DNA from 3 places in the Bacillus sp. 41-22 genome. Region 3 is predicted to be linked to each of the others. Evidence: a T-box and tRNA genes for the amino acid it is inferred to sense, from the RefSeq annotation. Region 3 holds a T-box; the other regions hold tRNA genes.
The links. A T-box is a leader RNA that pairs with one kind of tRNA and senses whether it is charged. The one in region 3 lies ahead of metG (methionine--tRNA ligase), so its partner is inferred to be a tRNA-Met.
Positions count from the first base shown of each region.

Region 1 (7,356 bases), 710 kb from region 3:
TAACAACCCCGTAGTCGAAACTTCGTTCTCTCTTGAATGTATCCTGAGTACGGCGGAACACGTGAAATTCCGTCGGAATCTGGGAGGACCATCTCCCAAGGCTAAATACTCCCTAGTGATCGATAGTGAACCAGTACCGTGAGGGAAAGGTGAAAAGCACCCCGGAAGGGGAGTGAAAGAGATCCTGAAACCGTGTGCCTACAAATAGTCAGAGCCCGTTAATGGGTGATGGCGTGCCTTTTGTAGAATGAACCGGCGAGTTACGATCCCGTGCGAGGTTAAGCTGAAGAGGCGGAGCCGCAGCGAAAGCGAGTCTGAATAGGGCGTTTAGTACGTGGTCGTAGACCCGAAACCAGGTGATCTACCCATGTCCAGGGTGAAGTTCAGGTAACACTGAATGGAGGCCCGAACCCACGCACGTTGAAAAGTGCGGGGATGAGGTGTGGGTAGCGGAGAAATTCCAATCGAACCTGGAGATAGCTGGTTCTCCCCGAAATAGCTTTAGGGCTAGCCTTAAGTGTAAGAGTCTTGGAGGTAGAGCACTGATTGAACTAGGGGTCCTCATCGGATTACCGAATTCAGTCAAACTCCGAATGCCAATGACTTATCCTTAGGAGTCAGACTGCGAGTGATAAGATCCGTAGTCAAGAGGGAAACAGCCCAGATCGCCAGCTAAGGTCCCAAAGTGTGTATTAAGTGGAAAAGGATGTGGAGTTGCTTAGACAACTAGGATGTTGGCTCAGAAGCAGCCACCATTTAAAGAGTGCGTAATAGCTCACTAGTCGAGTGACTCTGCGCCGAAAATGTACCGGGGCTAAATACACCACCGAAGCTGCGAATTGATACCAATGGTATCAGTGGTAGGGGAGCGTTCTAAGTGCAGTGAAGTCAGACCGGAAGGACTGGTGGAGCGCTTAGAAGTGAGAATGCCGGTATGAGTAGCGAAAGACGGGTGAGAATCCCGTCCACCGAATGCCTAAGGTTTCCTGAGGAAGGCTCGTCCGCTCAGGGTTAGTCAGGACCTAAGCCGAGGCCGACAGGCGTAGGCGATGGACAACAGGTTGATATTCCTGTACCACCTCTTTATCGTTTGAGCAATGGAGGGACGCAGAAGGATAGAAGAAGCGTGCGATTGGTTGTGCACGTCCAAGCAGTTAGGCTGATAAGTAGGCAAATCCGCTTATCGTGAAGGCTGAGCTGTGATGGGGAAGCTCCTTATGGAGCGAAGTCTTTGATTCCCCGCTGCCAAGAAAAGCTTCTAGCGAGATAAAAGGTGCCTGTACCGCAAACCGACACAGGTAGGCGAGGAGAGAATCCTAAGGTGTGCGAGAGAACTCTGGTTAAGGAACTCGGCAAAATGACCCCGTAACTTCGGGAGAAGGGGTGCTTTCTTAACGGAAAGCCGCAGTGAATAGGCCCAAGCGACTGTTTAGCAAAAACACAGGTCTCTGCGAAGCCGTAAGGCGAAGTATAGGGGCTGACACCTGCCCGGTGCTGGAAGGTTAAGGAGAGGGGTTAGCGTAAGCGAAGCTCTGAACTGAAGCCCCAGTAAACGGCGGCCGTAACTATAACGGTCCTAAGGTAGCGAAATTCCTTGTCGGGTAAGTTCCGACCCGCACGAAAGGTGTAACGATTTGGGCACTGTCTCAACCAGAGACTCGGTGAAATTATAGTACCTGTGAAGATGCAGGTTACCCGCGACAGGACGGAAAGACCCCGTGGAGCTTTACTGTAGCCTGATATTGAATTTTGGTACAGTTTGTACAGGATAGGCGGGAGCCATTGAAACCGGAGCGCTAGCTTCGGTGGAGGCGCTGGTGGGATACCGCCCTGACTGTATTGAAATTCTAACCTACGGGTCTCATCGACCCGGGAGACAGTGTCAGGTGGGCAGTTTGACTGGGGCGGTCGCCTCCTAAAGTGTAACGGAGGCGCCCAAAGGTTCCCTCAGAATGGTTGGAAATCATTCGTAGAGTGCAAAGGCATAAGGGAGCTTGACTGCGAGACCTACAAGTCGAGCAGGGACGAAAGTCGGGCTTAGTGATCCGGTGGTTCCGCATGGAAGGGCCATCGCTCAACGGATAAAAGCTACCCCGGGGATAACAGGCTTATCTCCCCCAAGAGTCCACATCGACGGGGAGGTTTGGCACCTCGATGTCGGCTCATCGCATCCTGGGGCTGTAGTCGGTCCCAAGGGTTGGGCTGTTCGCCCATTAAAGCGGTACGCGAGCTGGGTTCAGAACGTCGTGAGACAGTTCGGTCCCTATCCGTCGTGGGCGCAGGAAATTTGAGAGGAGCTGTCCTTAGTACGAGAGGACCGGGATGGACGCACCGCTGGTGTACCAGTTGTTCTGCCAAGGGCATAGCTGGGTAGCTATGTGCGGAAGGGATAAGTGCTGAAAGCATCTAAGCATGAAGCCCCCCTCAAGATGAGATTTCCCATAGCGTAAGCTAGTAAGATCCCTGAAAGATGATCAGGTTGATAGGTTCGAGGTGGAAGCATGGTGACATGTGGAGCTGACGAATACTAATAGATCGAGGACTTAACCATATAATATGAAGCTAATGTTATCTAGTTTTGAGAGAATATAAAAAACTTATTGACTTTAAATGTCGAATGAGTTATGATGATTCTTGTCTTAAATGAATATAGTCTGGTAATGATGGCAGAGAGGTCACACCCGTTCCCATACCGAACACGGAAGTTAAGCTCTCTAGCGCCGATGGTAGTTGGGACCTTGTCCCTGTGAGAGTAGGACGTTGCCAGGCTATTTATATCATCGCGGGGTGGAGCAGTACGGTAGCTCGTCGGGCTCATAACCCGAAGGTCGCAGGTTCAAATCCTGTCCCCGCAACCAAATGGTCCCGTGGTGTAGTGGTTAACATGCCTGCCTGTCACGCAGGAGATCGCCGGTTCGACCCCGGTCGGGACCGCCATTTTATATAAAGAAAAGAACGAAACAAGTTGTTTCGTATTTTTTTATTTGTTTTAACAAAAAACTAATAAAGACAGTCAAACTATCCTTAGGAAAACTCCTAAGGACTTTTTTATATATTTAAAACCTGTATAATAAAGAGCAGAGAACATTGTGAGTAAAGTAGGTGAAGTCTGTGAGTAAATATGAAATAACAACAAAATCTTCCGAAGAAACCCAGCGATTATCAGAAAAATTAGGGAGACTTGTAAAGGAAAAAGATGTAATTATTTTAGAAGGTGATCTTGGAGCTGGCAAGACGACTTTTACAAAAGGACTAGCAAAAGGTCTTGGAGTGAAAAGAGTCGTAAATAGTCCTACCTTCAATATTATTAAAGAATATAAAGGAAGATTACCGCTATATCATATGGATGTGTATCGTTTAGCGGAAAGTGAAGAAGATTTAGGATTTGATGAGTATTTCTATGGTGAAGGGATTACAGTAGTAGAATGGGCTCATTTAATAGAAGCATATTTACCGAATGAGAAGTTGCAAATTAGTTTATTCCATGCTGGAGATGATACAAGAAAAATTGTACTCGAGCCAATTGGAGATCGCTATATTAGATTATGTGAGGAGCTATTACAAGATGAAAGTACTAGCAATTGATACTTCAAATTACGTAATGGGTGTATCCCTTATTGAGGAAGGGAACGTGATTGGGGAAATCATTACAAATTTAACAAAAAACCATTCTGTACGTCTTATGCCAGCTGTAGAGAAACTGTTAAAAGAATGCGGTGTAAAACCGAAAGAATTGACTAAAATTGTTGTAGCAGCTGGACCGGGATCATATACAGGTGTTCGTATAGGTGTGACAGCGGCAAAAACATTAGCTTGGTCACTTCAAATACCAATTGTAGGTGTATCAAGTTTGGAAGTGGTGGCTGCAAATGGTACTAATTTTAATGGACTAATTTGTCCTTTATTTGATGGCCGACGTGGTCAAATTTACACGGGGTTATATACATATGAAGGAGAGCGTATAACTTCAATAGAAGAAGACCGAATTATTCTTATTGTTGACTGGTTGCAAATGTTAAAAGATAAAGAACAGCCTGTTTTATTTATTGGTAACGATGTTAAATTGCATAAAGAAACAATTGTAGAATATTTAGGTGATCAAGCTGTATTTGCTCCGTTCACTAAGAATAACCCAAGACCAAGTGAATTAGCATTTTTAGGATTACAAAAAGAAGAACAAGACGTGCATACGTTTGTTCCTAGCTATCTTCGTTTAGCTGAAGCTGAAACAAAATGGTTAGAAAGTCAAAAACAATAGGGGCCTACAGAAGATGGATATGATATTTAGAAAGATGGCACTCGATGATATTGCTCAAATTGTAGCTATTGAAGAAGCATCTTTTTCAACCCCTTGGACTGCAGATGCCTTTCACCGTGAATTAGAGGTGAATGAACATGCACATTATGTCGTGCTAGAAAAAGATGGTCTCGTAATTGGATATTGTGGATTGTGGATAATTATTGATGAATCACATGTAACAAATATAGCTATCCTGCCGGAATACAGAGGTCAAAAGCTAGGGGATGCCTTATTAAAAGAAGTCATTTCCGAAGCGAAAGGTTTAGGAGTAAAAACAATGACACTTGAAGTACGCATGTCAAATGAAGTAGCAAAGCAGTTATACAGAAAATACGGATTTCAAAATGGTGGGATTCGTAAACGATACTATGCAGACAATCAGGAAGATGGTCTTGTAATGTGGGTGAATATATAATGGAAAAAAATACGATTATACTTGGTATTGAAACAAGCTGTGATGAAACAGCTGTAGCAGTTGTTAAAAATGGAACGGAAATCATTGCGAATGTCGTTGCATCGCAAATTGAAAGTCATAAGCGTTTTGGCGGAGTTGTACCAGAGATTGCATCCCGTCATCATGTAGAAGAAATCACAGTTGTGTTAGAAGAAGCTTTAAAAGAAGCGAATATCACTTTTGAGGATATTGATGCAATTGCTGTAACAGAAGGACCAGGTTTAGTCGGAGCACTTTTAATAGGTGTAAATGCAGCGAAAGCTGTGGCTTTTGCTCATGATATCCCTCTAGTTGGTGTTCATCATATTGCTGGTCATATTTATGCGAATCGTTTAGTAAAAGAAGTACAATTCCCGTTACTATCGCTTGTTGTATCCGGTGGACATACGGAGCTTGTTTATATGAAAGAACATGGTTCATTTGAAGTGATTGGTGAAACGCGAGATGATGCGGCAGGAGAAGCTTACGATAAAGTAGCTCGTACATTATCAATGCCTTATCCAGGTGGTCCTCATATTGATCGCCTTGCGCATGAAGGAAAACCAACAATTGATTTGCCTCGTGCGTGGCTAGAACCTGATTCGTATGATTTCAGCTTTAGTGGATTGAAATCAGCAGTTATCAACACTGTGCATAACGCAAAACAGCGCGGTATAGAAATTGCACCAGAAGATTTAGCAGCAAGTTTCCAAGAAAGTGTAATAGATGTACTTGTAACGAAAGCGTCTCGTGCAGCAGATGCTTATAATGTAAAACAAGTGCTTCTTGCTGGTGGAGTAGCTGCTAATAAAGGGCTTCGTGCACGTTTAGCAGCAGAATTTGCACAAAAAGAAAATATAGAGCTAATTATTCCTCCTCTATCTTTATGCACAGATAATGCAGCGATGATTGCGGCTGCAGGTACAATTGCATACGAACAAGGAAAACGCGCTACATTAGCTTTAAATGCAAATCCAGGATTAGATATTGAAGCATAGTTATACACAAAATTAACCACAGCTTGTGGATAAAACCCGAATTATCTGTTGATAATTTGGGTTTTTTTGTGTACATAAAATGTGTATAACTTTTTATCTAGTTGTGGATAATGTGGAAAAGTTATTTGAAAGTTTATATTATAAAGGTGGATATGTGTATAACCTTGTGGATAACATAGAGGAAGTCTGACCTTTGAAGAAATTCTTTTTTGGGAAATAAAAAACAAAGAGATGTCCAAAAAACATTTTGAAACATCCTCCTCTTATTATATAAGGTGCTACTATTGTCAATCCTTGTCGAATGGTTTGTATAATTTCATTTATTATGGTATTGATTCCAAAACAGAAAATAAAAAGGAGGTCATCTCGTCAAAAAGCCCGACTTATGAGACATCCTCCTCTTTTAAATTCTCTTATATATGCAGTTCTTCCCATTCTGCCATACAAGCTTCAAGCTGTTCTTGCAGTGTTTGTTTTTTAGTTGTAATTTCACTAGCCTTTTCATAATCTGCATATATTTCTGGTAAGCAAAGTTGGTCTTCTAACGTAGCAATTTCTTCTTCTAAGCCTACGATATTTTGTTCCAGTTCTTCAATTTTTCGAGTACGTTGACGCTCTAACTGTTTACGTTCTTTTTCTTCGAGATAATTTAATTTTTCTTGTGCCACCACTTTTTGAACAGGTACTTCATCTTCTTGCTCTAGTTCCGCACGTTCAATCATTTCATTTTTCTTTTCAACGTAATAATCGTAATCACCTAAATATTCTTGTGCACCTTCTGTTGATAACTCAACAACGGTTGTCGTTACGCGATTAATAAAGTAGCGGTCATGAGAGACGAATAGAAGAGTACCTGGGTAATCAATTAAAGCATTCTCCAAAATCTCTTTACTATTTAAATCAAGATGGTTTGTTGGCTCATCGAGAATTAATAAATTGGATTTTTGCATCATAAGTTTTGCAAGAGCTAGTCGAGCCTTTTGTCCACCACTAAGAGAAGATACTGGTTTGAGTACATCATCCCCTGTGAATAAAAAGTTGCCTAGTATAGTGCGAATTTCTTTTTCGGGCTGCAATGGATATTCATCCCATAATTCATTTAAAACTCGCTTCGAAGATGTTAAGTTGGCTTGTTCTTGATCATAATAACCAACAGATACGTTTGACCCGAAAGCAACGTTTCCATGTAATAGCTGTAACTTATTCACAATGGATTTTAATAATGTAGATTTTCCAATTCCGTTTGGCCCAACTAAGGCAACACTGTCACCGCGAGTTAAGCGCATATTTACATGTTCAATAATCGGTTCCTGATAATAGCCAATAGTTGCATCTTTCACTTGTAAAACATCATTTCCACTTTGTTTTTCAATATCGAAGTGGAAGGAAGCTGATTTAGAATCGCCTAATGGTCTAGTTAATACTTCCATTCTGTCTAATTGTTTACGGCGACTTTGAGCGCGTTTTGTCGTAGATGCACGAGCTATATTTTTTTGTACAAAGTCTTCCAGTTTAGAAATTTCATCTTGTTGTTTTTCATAACGCTTCATTTCTTGCTCGTATAGAGCTGATTTTGAGTCTAAATATTTACTGTAGTTACCAACAAATCGTCGGCTTTCCTTATT
Region 1 is NZ_CP084035.1:252,948-260,303, forward strand. Features, by position in the region: rRNA gene LCF45_RS01470 (23S ribosomal RNA) at 1-2,551, shown strand, start outside; rRNA gene rrf (5S ribosomal RNA) at 2,654-2,769, shown strand; tRNA gene LCF45_RS01480 (tRNA-Met) at 2,782-2,858, shown strand; tRNA gene LCF45_RS01485 (tRNA-Asp) at 2,862-2,937, shown strand; gene tsaE (tRNA (adenosine(37)-N6)-threonylcarbamoyltransferase complex ATPase subunit type 1 TsaE) at 3,112-3,585, shown strand; gene tsaB (tRNA (adenosine(37)-N6)-threonylcarbamoyltransferase complex dimerization subunit type 1 TsaB) at 3,566-4,258, shown strand; gene rimI (ribosomal protein S18-alanine N-acetyltransferase) at 4,272-4,715, shown strand; gene tsaD (tRNA (adenosine(37)-N6)-threonylcarbamoyltransferase complex transferase subunit TsaD) at 4,715-5,731, shown strand; gene LCF45_RS01510 (ABC-F family ATP-binding cassette domain-containing protein) at 6,145-7,356, opposite strand, start outside.
Region 1: it encodes a tRNA-Met, which carries the amino acid that the T-box ahead of metG (methionine--tRNA ligase) is inferred to sense. The anticodon was not compared.

Region 2 (7,356 bases), 520 kb from region 3:
TACGTTTTATCCATAATTCGTGATTCTCCACATGTTGCGCTCCCTCAAAGATGCCGTCACTCATCATGATAAGAAGATCACCCGTTTTTAATTGCTCACCAACCACATCAACTTCAACATCTTCAATGATTCCCATCGGCAAATTACTTGCCTCAATTTTCAAAATATTATTTCCGCGTTTAACAAAACTCGGCGTCGATCCAATCTTTAAAAACTTCGCACTCGCATCCCGCAAATCTACCATAGCCAAGTCAAGCGTTGTATACATCTCCTCTGTCGTCCTTAAAGAAAGAATCGAATTGATGGACTTAATCGCTATTTCTTCATCAATACCTGATTGAAGTATCTTTTGTAATAATTTTACCGTTTCCCTACTCTCCATATGAGCCCTTTGTCCATTTCCCATACCATCACTAATCGCAAGTGCATATTTACCAACGCTCAAATCCATCATCGCGTAGGAATCACCTGAAATAAACCCACCACCTTTTGCAGCTGTGGCCAATCCTGTATCAAGAGAATATGTCTTCGCTGAACCAAATGATATTAAACTGTGCCCATTTGGATATGAGGATTTCTCTTCATGCTTAACGACGATATTCTCTTTTAAAATATCTGAAAGCATTGGAGCAACCAACTTCTCACATTCCCCATGTTCATTAGATGCAGCCGGAATCAACATTTCAATATCAATACTTCCTCTATCTAAACAATAAATATCAACATGCTCCACTTCGACACCAAAATCACGAAACGCTTGTAAAATTTGCTCCTCCTGCGCTTGATGGTTCTCTCTTTCTCGTTGTATCTCCTTAGCGAAATCCTCCATCACTTTTGATACACCTAGTAATTGCTCCGCTACAATTCTACGATTTTCCTTCATTTGTTTTCTTAATTTCTGCCCCTCATAGAAGTGATCTAATTCACCCGCTACTAAATCCGTTACTTTCTTCCCTCTCACACAATGCTTGTCCCATTCACGAACTAACTTCCGATTATGCTGCAGCGTTCCTTCTTCTGTTTCACTCATTATTTGTTTCATATAATCGTATGTTTTATCAAAATTAACTACCCAACATTGATCCTTCTTAAAACATGTTTGACATGTTTTTGCAGTAATTGTACTTAAAAATAAATCAGCTTCTGTTTCTTTATCTTCCTCCTCCACATACCCGTATACAGAAAAGCTATTAGACAAAGCAGCAAATACATTAGCAAATTGATTGATTTTGTTTGCTGTAACATCGCGCACTCTTCTTAAATATTGTTGTTGGTCCTGTGAATGTTCCTGTGTACCCGGCATAAATTTAGCAATACGATCCATAACAAGCTTCGGTGTTAATAAGAAGAAAACAATCGCTACACCAGATTCAATTAAAGTTGTTACAATACTTGTTTGCTTGTCTACATATAATGTAATTAAGCTTGTACCAATTAATAAACCTAAACTAACTCCTATACGCTTCCCTTCTTTTAACAATCCCCCAAGCAATCCTGAAAAGGCAAGGAGACTAAGTTGAGACAAGCTCGCCACATTTGCTAAACTTAATATTAACCCAGTGACAACTCCTACCGTGGACCCTGTAGCTGCCCCTGCAATAAAGGCAAATACTAATACTAAATATCTAGTGAAAATATGTTGAATAGAAGCATCATAAACAAACCAATCCGTTGTGCCCGTTAAAACAGATGCTAGTAATATAATTAAACAAACAATTTCTTCTGTTTCTAACGCTTGTTGCTTCCCTTTCCTTTCCACTAAAAGCGGAACACTTTGTAAAAATATCATCGTTAATACGAAGCTAAGCCCCGCTTCGATCGTACTGACGAGCAGATCATACATGGTGACGGTTTGCTGTGCAAAATATACAACAACTAAATGTGCGGTTAATGCGGAGATAAATACTTGGAATGGTACAAGTCCAACAGTTTTACGTGTAAACCGACTAAAGAAGATATTATAAATAAAGAAGGTAAAGATAGATGCAAAAGTAAAAAATAAATTATCTATTGAAACTGAAAGTGCTCCCCCCATTAGGGCTAAGAACGCGAGCGGCATTTTATCTCGCTTCATAACATAAACAGCAGCAAAAAACGGCAATGCAAACGGTAAAATGTTTGTTAATATATATGCTCGTCCCAAAAGAAAACCAATAACAGCAATAATGAATCCCCATCTAAAGAAAACTTTTTCAAACTTCATTCGCAACTTACTCGTCCACTTTATTGTTCCAAGCTGACTTTCATTCATCGCCAATGCACTTGTATTCATAGTATTCCTTCCTGCTTTAGGCATATTTTTAACACCACCTGCATAGTTTAATTACTGTTATTATAAAAGATGATTATTGGTTTTTTTGTCAAAACAACAGTTTTGACTTTTATAATCGTTCGACTTTTTATTCGAAATAAATCTACATATATACATAGTATTTAATTTATTTAAAGTGAGTTGAAAGAATGTTCAGAAAATATAGGGTGATTTTGTAGAAGTATTGTACGTCTTAATTTATATTTAACAAAAAAAGACCATGCAAATTTGCATGATCTTTTTAGATGACCCGTACGGGATTCGAACCCGTGTTACCGCCGTGAAAGGGCGGTGTCTTAACCACTTGACCAACGGGCCGTTAAATTAAATATAGCGGCGGAGGGGATCGAACCCCCGACCTCACGGGTATGAACCGTACGCTCTAGCCAGCTGAGCTACACCGCCATGTCGTCGTATTTAACGGACAATTAGTATATTACATCAGATATATTTTAAAGTCAATACATCTCAAAAACTTTTTTAAAAATATATTCTCTCACATAAAAAAGTACCCGAGTAATTACTCTGGGTACCTCTCTATATGTTAAGAATTAAACGGACTTATTATCCGCGACGTGCGCCACGGCCACCACGTTTAGATTCTGTGTTACGCTTTAAAGAAGTTAAACGATCTTCACTATCTTTTAAAAAGCGTGCCATCTTTTGCTCAAATGTTTCTTTTGGAGCTCGTTCGTTACCGCCACCGCGGTTATCTCTGTTGGAAGAACGATTATTACGTTGTGGACGTCCAGAACGTTGTTGATCACCACCACGTTGGTATTCACCGCGTGGACGATCTCCTTCTGTTTTTTCACGTTCTTTCGCTTTCTTAATAGATAGGCCAATTTTGCCATCTTTTTCAACATTGATAACTTTTACTTCTACTTGGTCGCCTACTTTTAAGTGATCGTTAATATCTTTCACATAATTATCAGCAACTTCACTAATATGAACAAGACCTGTTAAGCCTTCTGGCAGCTCCACAAAAGCCCCAAAATTTGTAATACCTGTTACTTTACCCTGTAACTTGCTGCCTACCTCGATTGACATAAAAAAAATGCTCCTCCTTAGTGGTTAAAAAGTCAAATTTTACTTTATTATATATAATCCTAAAATACAGTGTCAATAAGACATACTCTACTTAGAAACAGGAAAAATTATCTCCCCTTTTCCGGAGAAGAAATAATCCCTTCTAGCAATCTTTAAAACGTACTCTTCATCATTCAACTTTTGAACTTCATCTTTTAGATTCTTTTCTTTTTTCGTTAATGAATCCAGTTCTTTTTTCATGTCCTTAACTTTTGCTTCTTTTGCTTTAATGGAACTGTTTTGTTGATAAAACGTCACACTAATACTAGCAATAATTGTAAAAGCAAAGACAAGAAAAACCGCTAAACGGCGATAAAGTCGCTTCCTGTTCTCATCCGTTTGTATTATATGTTCTTTAACAGGATTTGGACTCTGTTTGTCGATTGTTCTTTGTCTTAGTTCCCTCATTTCCGAGGTCCCCCTAACTTCTTTTTTATACGCACCCATAATTGGAAGATATGTCCCTTCAATTTTGCTACATATTGCAGGAACCCTACATGCTTCATTATAAAAAGTTTAACACGATTAGGGAGAAGTTTCCATATGAGCGAAGCAATAAACCGAACAGGCGAGAAAAAAACTTTCCATATGAAAAGTAATATCCAAATCACCATTTTCCATAACACATGTCCAATTGAAAGCAGTATACGAAATAAGAATAATATAAATGCAATAAATAGCTGTGCTATAATAATAACAGGTTTTATCATGAGTAGCTGTATAATTCGAACAAAAAATTGTGTTGTTTGTACAAAAATATAGATGAGAAAATTTAACATCTTCATGTATAGTGCTTTCAATAAGCTTTGATATGCTGCAAAACCACATAGTAACGCCAAAAATACATATATACGTAGTTCGGCTTCATTTACACGCAGTAATACATAAAAAACGAATAATGCTTGGACAATCCAAAATAGTATATCATGTATAAATACAAGCCAACGTTTACGCTCTTGGCGCTTTAAAAACCGTTGGTATGTATCTAAAGAAGCACCAATCCAAGCACCCATTCCAATCATCGAAAGCATTGTATACAACTGAATTGTTAGGCTCATTTAAATAGCTTACTAAAGAAGCCTTTAGTTTTCTCCCCTTGGTTCTCATCAATATACAGCATTTCATGAACTTTCCCTTTAATTGATACAATACCCTTTTCTACATCTAAATTCTTCATTTGCAAATTTTGACCACGAATTGTTAAAAAACCCATTACAGTCTCGAGTAAAAACTCTTCGCTATCAAAACTCTCTACCTGCTTTACACCGGTAATATCAATTACACGCCTGCCACGCATAATAATATCATGCTCTACCGAAACATTTTGTTGATTAGAAGACATAGGTGAGTAACCATTATTCACGAAAATCCCCCCATAGCTTTATACTAGCTAATAGTAATGTATGAAGGGCTAACCTATTTTAGAACAAGCCTTCTTCCGCTTTCACCTTTTCCTCACGAACGAGACTATACATGTTTGCTGCATCTTCTTTTTTAGTTGTTTCTTTCAATTCATTTACTTTCACAGTTACTATTTTTTGCCCGAAACGAATTGTTAATTCATCCTCTACCTTCACATCTGAACTCGCTTTTGCCACTTGGCCATTAATCGAAATTCTTCCTTGGTCAGACACTTCTTTTGCTAATGTTCTTCTTTTAATTAAACGTGATACTTTCAAAAATTTATCTAGACGCATATCAAATCCCCCTATTAACGCTCTGTTTGTTTTGCCTCTTCCCATAAAATATCTAACTGTTCTAATGATAAATCTTGCATTTCCTTATTCATTTCAGCTACTTTTGCTTCCATGTATAAAAAGCGATCCATAAATTTCTCATTAGTTGAACGTAGCGCTTCTTCTGGATCTAATTTATAATGACGAGCTATATTCACAAATGCAAATAGTAAATCACCAAATTCACCTAGCATCTTTTTCTCATCCATGTTTACAACTTCTTGTTGGAATTCTTGCCATTCTTCTAAGGCCTTCTCTATCATCGGCTGCACATCAACCCAATCAAATCCAACCTTTCCAGCTTTCTTCTGAATTTCATAAGCACGCATTAGTTGTGGCAAGCTTTTTGGAATACCCGCTAAAACAGATTCTTTCACGAATCCCTTTTCTTGTTTTTTAATTTCTTCCCAATTTGCAATCACTTCATCAGCATTATTTACATCCGTATCCCCAAACACATGCGGATGACGACGAACCATTTTCTCAGCTAAAGTCCGAATAATATCATCTATAGAGAACCAACCTTCATCCTCTCCAATTTGGGCATGAAGCATAACTTGTAATAATATATCACCTAGTTCTTCTACTAAATGATCATCATCCTCTTCATCAATTGCTTCTAGCACTTCATACGCTTCTTCAATTAAGTATTTCTTTAAGGATTGATGAGTTTGCTTTTTATCCCATGGGCAACCATTCGGTCCACGAAGATCAGCAATAATTGCTCTAAGCACATCAAATTGCTGATATAAGGACGCACGTTCCTTAACTGGCGGTACATACACACTCGTTAAATTATTTAATTCTGTTTCGTGATCTAACATGTATAACGATACCTTTTTCACTTGCTCGAATGAAGTCCCTGCAGCTGTTACGATATACACTTCGTAATCATCTGGCAAAATCTCCATTAACGTTAGCTTCACATCTGAAGCAACGAATGCATCATACACCTGGCAAAAGATTAAATGTTGACGTAATTCTAATTGTCCTCTTTCAAATGATGTAGCATCAATTAATTGGAACCCTTCAATCGGATCAATTTTTAGACTTGCGAACATCGGATCAAGGAAACTTTGTCCACCTTCAATTCGCACTTCAATATTTGCTGCTTCTCCTTTTTCCAAAAGTAGCTGAACTGTTCTTTCTGCTACAAGCGGATGACCTGGAACAGCATAAATAATTTCTGCGCCTTTAGCTTGTTCTAGCAATGTATTCGCAATTGTTTCATATACGATTTCAAATGTATCATGTGCCTCATATACATTATCAAAGGCCGTATACTTTATAGCTTCTTTCTCCAATTCTTCTATAACTGGGTGCTCCTTCGTTCTAACAAACATATGGTCTGCTTCTTTTATCTTTCGATATACACCCATTGTTAACTGATCTAACTCACCAGCACCTAATCCTAAAATAGTAATGATTCCACTCACAACCAGTCACCTCTATCCACTCTTCTTCAATGAACCTTCTTTTTTCTCTTGTTTCATAACGTTTCCTAATTCTTCTTTTGTAAATACACGTAATTTTAAAATTAAAAACATATATGCTAATCCACCGATAGCTACACCTAACAGCGCTTCAAGCGTCGCAATTCCTCTATGTCCTGTATCAATTACTAATCCGGACATTCGTAACATACGCATAAAGATTATTAATACAAACCCCATACCGATACCACTAATAGCTACACCTAACATATTCCGCCTATCAATAAGCGGCTCCGATACAGCTCGCATAAGTAACACACTATTTAGCAAGGCAATTACAATAAGCGCAACTAAAGTTGCAATTGCAGCTCCCTTTACACCAAAATACGGCATTAATATATAGTTTAAAACTAACTTCAAACAACCTCCAAATACAACGAATATTGCTGGTTTTAATGTTTGTCCCACTCCTTGCAAAATGGAAGCAGTTGTAATTGACAATGAACTAAATAAAATAGATAAAGATAAAATCGATAACACATCTGATCCATCACTATTTTCAAACAACATAATATTTGTAGGTTGAATAATACAAGTTAATCCAATAGCAGCTGCAGATCCAATAACAAATGTTATTTTCATTGCTAACTTTACCTTTTCTTGAATAAATGAAAGATCTCCTCTTTCTTTCGCCGCTGTAATAATAGGAATAAGTGACAATGAGAAAGAAGTTGTCACAACAGTACCTAATTGCATAAGCGGGATACTTCTATCATAAACACCTTTT
Region 2 is NZ_CP084035.1:59,551-66,906, reverse strand. Features, by position in the region: gene spoIIE (stage II sporulation protein E) at 1-2,296, opposite strand, end outside; tRNA gene LCF45_RS00350 (tRNA-Glu) at 2,558-2,629, opposite strand; tRNA gene LCF45_RS00345 (tRNA-Met) at 2,643-2,716, opposite strand; gene LCF45_RS00340 (S1 domain-containing RNA-binding protein) at 2,876-3,361, opposite strand; gene divIC (cell division protein DivIC) at 3,449-3,808, opposite strand; gene yabQ (spore cortex biosynthesis protein YabQ) at 3,805-4,458, opposite strand; gene yabP (sporulation protein YabP) at 4,455-4,742, opposite strand; gene LCF45_RS00320 (RNA-binding S4 domain-containing protein) at 4,822-5,097, opposite strand; gene mazG (bifunctional methyltransferase/pyrophosphohydrolase YabN) at 5,112-6,572, opposite strand; gene LCF45_RS00310 (putative polysaccharide biosynthesis protein) at 6,585-7,356, opposite strand, start outside.
Region 2: it encodes a tRNA-Met, which carries the amino acid that the T-box ahead of metG (methionine--tRNA ligase) is inferred to sense. The anticodon was not compared.

Region 3 (7,356 bases):
ATGAGACTGATCCATGGTAAAGAATAAAATAAAAGCTAAGGCGATGCCGAATAAAGCGCAAATCATTCCCATCATGAACATTAGTTTTTTTCGAATGCTAATAAAATTCATATGATAAAAATCCTCCTTGTAAAATCTTAGTATTAGAATTAATTAATTAATGTAAAAAATTGAAAGAAAGCTTTACTCCATCTGGAATAAAGCTTTCTTCTTTCCTTTAGGAATTATAGCAGACAGAATGGGAGATAGAAAGAGATATTTTAGCGTGAAAAAAGAGAGACTCTAAATCGCTCTTTCTAACAATTTAGAGTTCGTAGAAGTATAAATGAAATTTTCATTTTAACTATTTGTTTTGAAATGAGAAACGAGCACTTCAAGTTCTTGCACAATTGTTTTCATTTCTGATGATTTTTTAGCAACGACACTCATTTTGTTTACTTGGTCACCAGCTGAAGTTGCTGTTTTCGATGTTTCGGCAGCAACTTCATTTGAAATAGAAGCGATATTATTTAAAGCTGCATTCATTTCTTCAGAACTTGCGGCCATTTCTTCAGCAGTTGCAGACATTTCTTGTATTTGTGTAGAGAAATTGTTAATGTGATTAACAATTTCTGAGAATGAAGATCCAGCGGTACGAATGACTGTAATTCCTTCAGAAGCTTCTGACTGACCTTGTGTCATCATGTCATTTGCTATTTTTGTGTCCGCTTGAATTTGATGAAGTAAATGGTTAATGTCATTTGCTGCTAGCTGAGATTGTTCAGCAAGTTTTCGTACTTCATCGGCAACAACAGCGAATCCTTTTCCGTGTTCACCAGCACGGGCCGCTTCAATAGAAGCATTTAAAGCGAGCAAATTCGTCTGCTCGGCAATATTAGAAATAGATTGAAGTGCAGTATCAATATGATTCGTATGTGTAATGAGTCGCTCTACCACTTGTGATGTAGCGTTAACAGCTTCGTTAATTGTATGCATTTGTGTAATAGATTTTTCAATGACTTTATTTCCATCATCTGCTTTTTCAGAAGTTGTAACAGCTAGGCTAGCGGCAGAAGAGGCAGCTTGTGCAATGCGCTGAACACTCGTTGCCATATCATCCATTGCGGTTGAACTTTCTTCAATGCTAGAAACTTGTGAACGAATATTGTGCTCAAGAGCACTCATAGTCTCTTTAGTTTTTGCGGTATTTTCCATAGAAGCAGTTGTTTCGATAAACACATTTTCAGAAGCTTCTTTTACACTTGTTGATGTTTGTTGAACTTGCTTTATTATACGCTGTAAGTTAGCAAGCATTTGATTAAAGGAATTTGCGATGTCACCAATTTCATCTTTACTCGTTACGTGTAATCTAGCGGTTAAATCGCCATCTTGAGAAGCTAATTCTTTTAACTTCGCATCAATTTGTCGAATCGGTTTAACGAGTTTACCAGAGAACCACCATGCCAATAGAATAGACGTTAATGTACATGTAATGAGTGAGAAGAAAATAATATATTGAATAAGGGATGAAGAAGACTCTACGTCAGCAATTAATACGTCCCGTTTGTCATTTTCTTCATTTGCATATTTAGTAAAACGACTTAAAAGATCATTTACATAATCTGTTTGAGCAAGAGCAATTTTGGATGCTTCATCCCATTTTCCTTCCCGTGCAAGAGGGAGGACTTCATTATCTACGACGCTGCGCCATTTTGCTCCCATTAAAATGGCCTCTTTCATTCCTTCTGGGAGTTTTTTATCACTTGTTACTTTCTCCCTAGTATCAGCTAGTTTTTTTCCTTCCCGGTTGAATTTATCCAATCCTTTTTGGTCATGTGATAGTAAATATTCTTGTAAACCAGCGACTTGCGCTTGGAACCAATCGCCACGTTCTTTTAAAATCGTTGCTCTTTTCGATACATCATTCTTTAATGTTTCGATTTCACTTGCTTGATTCATCGCGAATGAAAGAATAACAATAAGAGCAATGCTAAATAAGGAAGAAATGCTTAAGAGTGTGAACAGTAGTTTTTTTCGAATGCTAACATATTTCATTGTTACCCCTACCTTTTTAAAAACTATTTATTGTAATTTATAAATATTGAGAACGAAACTAATAAAAACATAATTAAGAAGTTACTAATCTGTTCAATGAAAATTATAGCAGATAATGGAATATGGCATATTAATGTGATTAAATGTTCTTAAAATGTATACATTTGTATATCAAAAAATTCATAAATAAAAATCAGAAATGGTATTGTAATTTGAAATAACATCCTGTATACTTCTAATTAGTTGATAACGATTATCACTATCAACTGAACATTACTCTTCGTTATGTTGGTCATACCCCTTTTTGACGACGTAAGTCAGAGACGAATGTTGAAATATCTTGTGTCCTATTCTACAGAATTATGGTAATCTCCAACCTCAACTTATATGCGTAAGCATGCAAAAAAAGGATCCTATCCGTGAAGGGATCCTTTTTTGCATGTTGTCGCAATTAATGTGTATAGACCTGGTATACGTTCTTCAATTCCTTCGGGTGAAGTAGAAGGGAAAACCCACCTTTGATGAGACCCGTGTTCTTCAACTAGCTTTTCAATTTTAAAACGTTCTTCCGCAAGTGTTGTAACAATTTCTCCTAACGTCCAGCGGCGTATGCTTGTCTTCGGTAATGATTCTTTCTGCGATTCTGTAAGAAGAATGCTATAAGCAACATCATCTTCAATCAATTCTTCATCGAAATAATTTCCATTGGCCCGAAATGATGGATGATCTACACCTAATAATTTAGTGTAAATAGGATGATAGTCACGAAGGATAAGCATTCCATCTTGTTTAAGTAAGTTAGCAATCTTTTGAAAGAGTGGTTTTAAATCTAAAAAGTAATGAAGTACACCAAGTTCCAGCAATACGACATCAAATGATTCGGAAAGATTTACATCCAGTACATCAGAGACGATGTATTGGATAGAGACACCAGCAGCTTCGGCTAGTTCGGTTGCGTATTTTTCATTACTTGCTGAAATGTCTACAACTGTTACATCGGCTCCTAAAAGAGCAAGAGCAACTGCTTTATTTCCTTTTGATCCGAGTAAATTAATAATACGCTTTCCTTTTGGAGATTGTATGTAAGGTAAATAATGATTTACCTCGCGCACGGGATCTTCCATGAGCTTTTTCGCATAATCCTCGGGCGCCCCGTGGCGATTTGTCCAAGCTTCATAAGCAGCTGCGTTCCAGCTTTTTTCATTAATAGTACTTAGTTGTTTTTGATTCAATTTTATCACTCCTTTTGTGAACGTATAGTTATTCGGTGAATGAGTAGGATTTCCTGTTTTTTTGAATAAAAGTTTGATTTTTCTGTTGTTAAGTCGTAAAATACGTTTTATACATAAAAGCGTTGAAAAGGAAAAGTAGAATGGAATCATTCTTTCCAGAGAGCTTCGGTAGCTGAGAAGAAGCAAGAATATTCATTTGAACAATGGCCTTTGAGCTTCGTCCTGAACTTATCAAATGATAATAATAGGCGGCGACGAGAGTTGGTACTCGTTATCAAAACCACAGTATAAGAGCATATAGCTCCGTACTTGTTAAGGTTAGTTATGCGAATGACTGACGAAATAAGGTGGTACCGCGACTGTTTATACAGCCCCGCCCTTATCTTTTTTAAGATAAGGGCGGGGCTTTTTATATTTTAAAGGAGGAATATAAGATGAGTATTTTTATTGGAGGCGCTTGGCCGTATGCAAATGGTTCGTTACACCTTGGACACATTGCTAGTTTGTTACCAGGAGATATTTTAGCACGTTATTACAGGGCAAAAGGTGAGCATGTGTTGTATGTTTCAGGAAGTGATTGTAATGGAACACCGATTACAATTAGAGCAAAGCAAGACGGTGTGACGGTGAAAGAAATTGCTGATAAGTATCACGAAGAGTTTGAGCGATGTTTTCGTAGCCTTGGTTTTACTTATGATTGCTATACACGTACAGATAGCGAGCATCATCATGAAACTGTTCAAAAAGTCTTTTTGCGACTATTAGAAGAAGGTTATATTTATAAAAAAGTAGTTGAACAAGCTTATTGCGAAACGTGTACGCAATTTTTACCGGATCGATATGTAGAAGGTATTTGTCCGCATTGTCATGAAGCAGCAAGGGGCGATCAATGCGATGCTTGTTCCGCTATTTTAGATCCACTCGATTTGTTAGAAAAGAAATGTAAGTTATGTGGTAGTACGCCATCAGTACAGGAAACAGAGCATTTCTATTTTGCATTGCATAAATTTCAGCAGCAAATTAAAGAGGCCGTAGAAATTGCAAAGCAGAAAGGAACATGGCGCGACAATGCAATTCAATTAACAGAGAGATATTTAAAGGAAGGATTACAAGATAGGGCAGTGTCACGTGATTTACCAATTGGGGTACCAATTCCAGTGGCAGGATATGAAGATAAGAAAATTTACGTATGGATTGAAGCAGTGACAGGATATTATTCGGCGAGTAAAAATTGGGCTGAAGAAACAGGGAAAGATGATCAAGAGTTTTGGGATAAAGAAGCGAAAACATATTATGTACATGGTAAGGATAATATTCCGTTTCATTCAATCATTTGGCCAGCGGTATTACTTGGAATAGGAGAAGAAGCGATCCCGCGTCATATCGTTTCGAATGAGTATTTAACAGTAGAAAAAAGAAAATTATCGACAAGTAAAAACTGGGCAGTATGGGTGCCTGACATATTAGAACGCTACAATCCCGATTCTATTCGTTACTTTTTAACAGTTAACGCACCAGAAAATCGTGATACTGATTTTTCATGGCGTGAATTCATTTACAGTCATAATAGTGAATTGTTAGGTGCATACGGGAACTTTGTGAACCGGACATTAAAGTTTATTGAAAAATATTATGGTGGTACTGTACCGAAGGGAAGTATTGATGTAGAGCTGAAAGATAAAGTAGAAGGATTATATAAAAGTGTAGGAGAGGCGATTGAACAAACTAAATTTAAGGTGGCACTAGAAACAATATTTGATGCAGTACGCTTTGCAAATAAATACTTTGATGAAAAGCAGCCTTGGAAACAAAGAGAAGACGACCCAGTTTCATGTGAGGAAACAATTTATAATTGTGTTTACCTAATAGCAAACTTTGCACAACTGCTTGAACCATTTTTACCGTTTTCAAGTGAAAGAGTTAGAAATACATTATCGAGTGTTAAAGTAAATTGGGAACCTCAAAATACGTTGCCAAACCGAATTGATAATGTGCAGCCATTATTTGAGCGAATCGATGTAAAACAAATTGTACATGAGGTAGAGAAGTTATATGGAGCGGTAAAGTGAAATATAAGGAAAAGACCTTTCAAATAAATGAAAGGTCTTTTGTTATGCTGTATAACCCTCTTTCTTATCTTTCAAAAAGAAAAGCACAGCAAGGATTACGAGAATAATAGCCGCAATATCATATGTTATTTTGAAGGTAGTAATAAAGTTTAACATATCGTAACTTTATTCACATTTATATACAAGTTGATGTTGTCACGCACTATGCACACGATTATGTTTTTTTTCTTTCCTAGCAGTAAGTAGTTGTGGTGTGAAAATACCGAGTAATATAACCACAATACCAATCCACTGCATTGGCGATACAACTTCATGAACAAGTGTAATAGAAGCGATAATTGCTGTTGGTAATTCAGCTGCACCTAATATTGTACCAAGTCCCGTTCCGACTTTTGGTACCCCAATTGAAAAACAAATGACAGGTATAATAACCCCGAACAGTCCAAGGAAGAAAGCATATTTCCATAGGCCTGCTTGTAAAGCGCCGTCCGTTAAAAAGGTAGGCGGGAAAAATAAGCATACAATAAGAGTAGCACTCGTTGTCATAAGAAAGCTTTTCGTATAAGGCGGAACATCTGTAGCAACGCGCCCGCTTACAAATACATAGAATGAGAAAGAGACGGCAGCTAATAGTCCGAAAATAATACCTTTCGTAGAAAAGTTTTGTCCAAGACCTTCAAATACTCCACCAGCAAACAATGTACCAGTAAATAAAATAATAATAGATATAACTTTCTCACGGCTTGGGAATGTCCGGTTGGCAATCGCTTCGATGACTACACCAATCCAAGTGAACTGAAAGAGTAAAACGACAGCGATAGAGGCTGGCAATTCTTCTACGGAAATAGCATAGAAAATACCTGTCATACTCATTGTTGTGCCGACTGTTAGTAACGAAAAGAATTGTTTTTTTGATACTTTATGACGTGAAAAGAACAGAACGAGTAAAAGTAGTCCAATCCATCCGAAGACATATTGCCCTCCTAGTAGTTGGTGTGCGGAAAATCCGTCGATGAATCCGAGTTTAAAAATAGTTGAAAGTACGCCGTAGCTACAAGCACCGAATAAAACTAGTAACGAATACTTAAACTTCTCCATAAAAATCCTCCTTTTAAATAATAAAAAACGCCCGCTATCCAAATAAGGATAACGGGCGAACGAAACAGAGTAAGATACTCTACAAAATTCCGCCATTCATACGAAGTATGAATTTGGGGTATGAAATTAGAGTAGGTTTTACATTGCTTTTGGGAATACAATGGAGCATTTTACACCTTGAGGTGTGTTTTGTATTCCATAAGGAAACTGATGTTTATCTAATATTTGTTTTACAATATATAACCCAAGACCACTACCTTGTACTAAGCCATGTTTGTCAGGATTTGCGCGATAGAATGGTTCAAATAAATGGGCAAGTTTATCTTCATCAATTTGAGAACCTGTATTTAATACTTCTAATGCGTAACCGTTTGGCTTTTCATAAAGTTTTATATATACATGCTGATGGTCAATTGTATAATGAATTGCATTTGAAATAATGTTAAAAATAGCAGTTTGCATAAATTTAGGATCAGCTAAAATTTGTACATCTTGTTTAATGTTAGATTGAACATTTAATTGTTTTACAGATACAAAATAATCTACTTTCTTTATAACGTCCTCAATAATATTAGTTAATGAGATAACTTTTAAATTTGGTTTAAATTGAGGGTTTTGTATTTTGGATAATTCTGACACTTTTTCCGTTAATATGTTAATATCTTGCATCATCTCATATGAACGTTTTAAATATTTATCTCTATCTTTATAAGCGCCAATTCCGTGAATCATGCCATCGAGTTGTCCCATAACGGCTGCGATTGGTGTTTTTAATTCATGGGATATCATAGACATAAATTCTTTACGAGATTGTTCTAACTGTTGTTCCTTCTTGAGTTCATTTCTTAAATCTTGATTGCTTTCATGTAAATTTTTCACAATAGTAGGTACTTGTGAGGCAGCTACTTGCAAATTAAAATCTG
Region 3 is NZ_CP084035.1:4,805,243-4,812,598, reverse strand. Features, by position in the region: gene LCF45_RS24870 (methyl-accepting chemotaxis protein) at 1-111, opposite strand, end outside; gene LCF45_RS24865 (methyl-accepting chemotaxis protein) at 340-2,034, opposite strand; gene LCF45_RS24860 (class I SAM-dependent methyltransferase) at 2,448-3,416, opposite strand; T-box leader at 3,380-3,650, shown strand; gene metG (methionine--tRNA ligase) at 3,701-5,335, shown strand; gene LCF45_RS24850 (EamA family transporter) at 5,531-6,433, opposite strand; gene LCF45_RS24845 (sensor histidine kinase) at 6,572-7,356, opposite strand, start outside.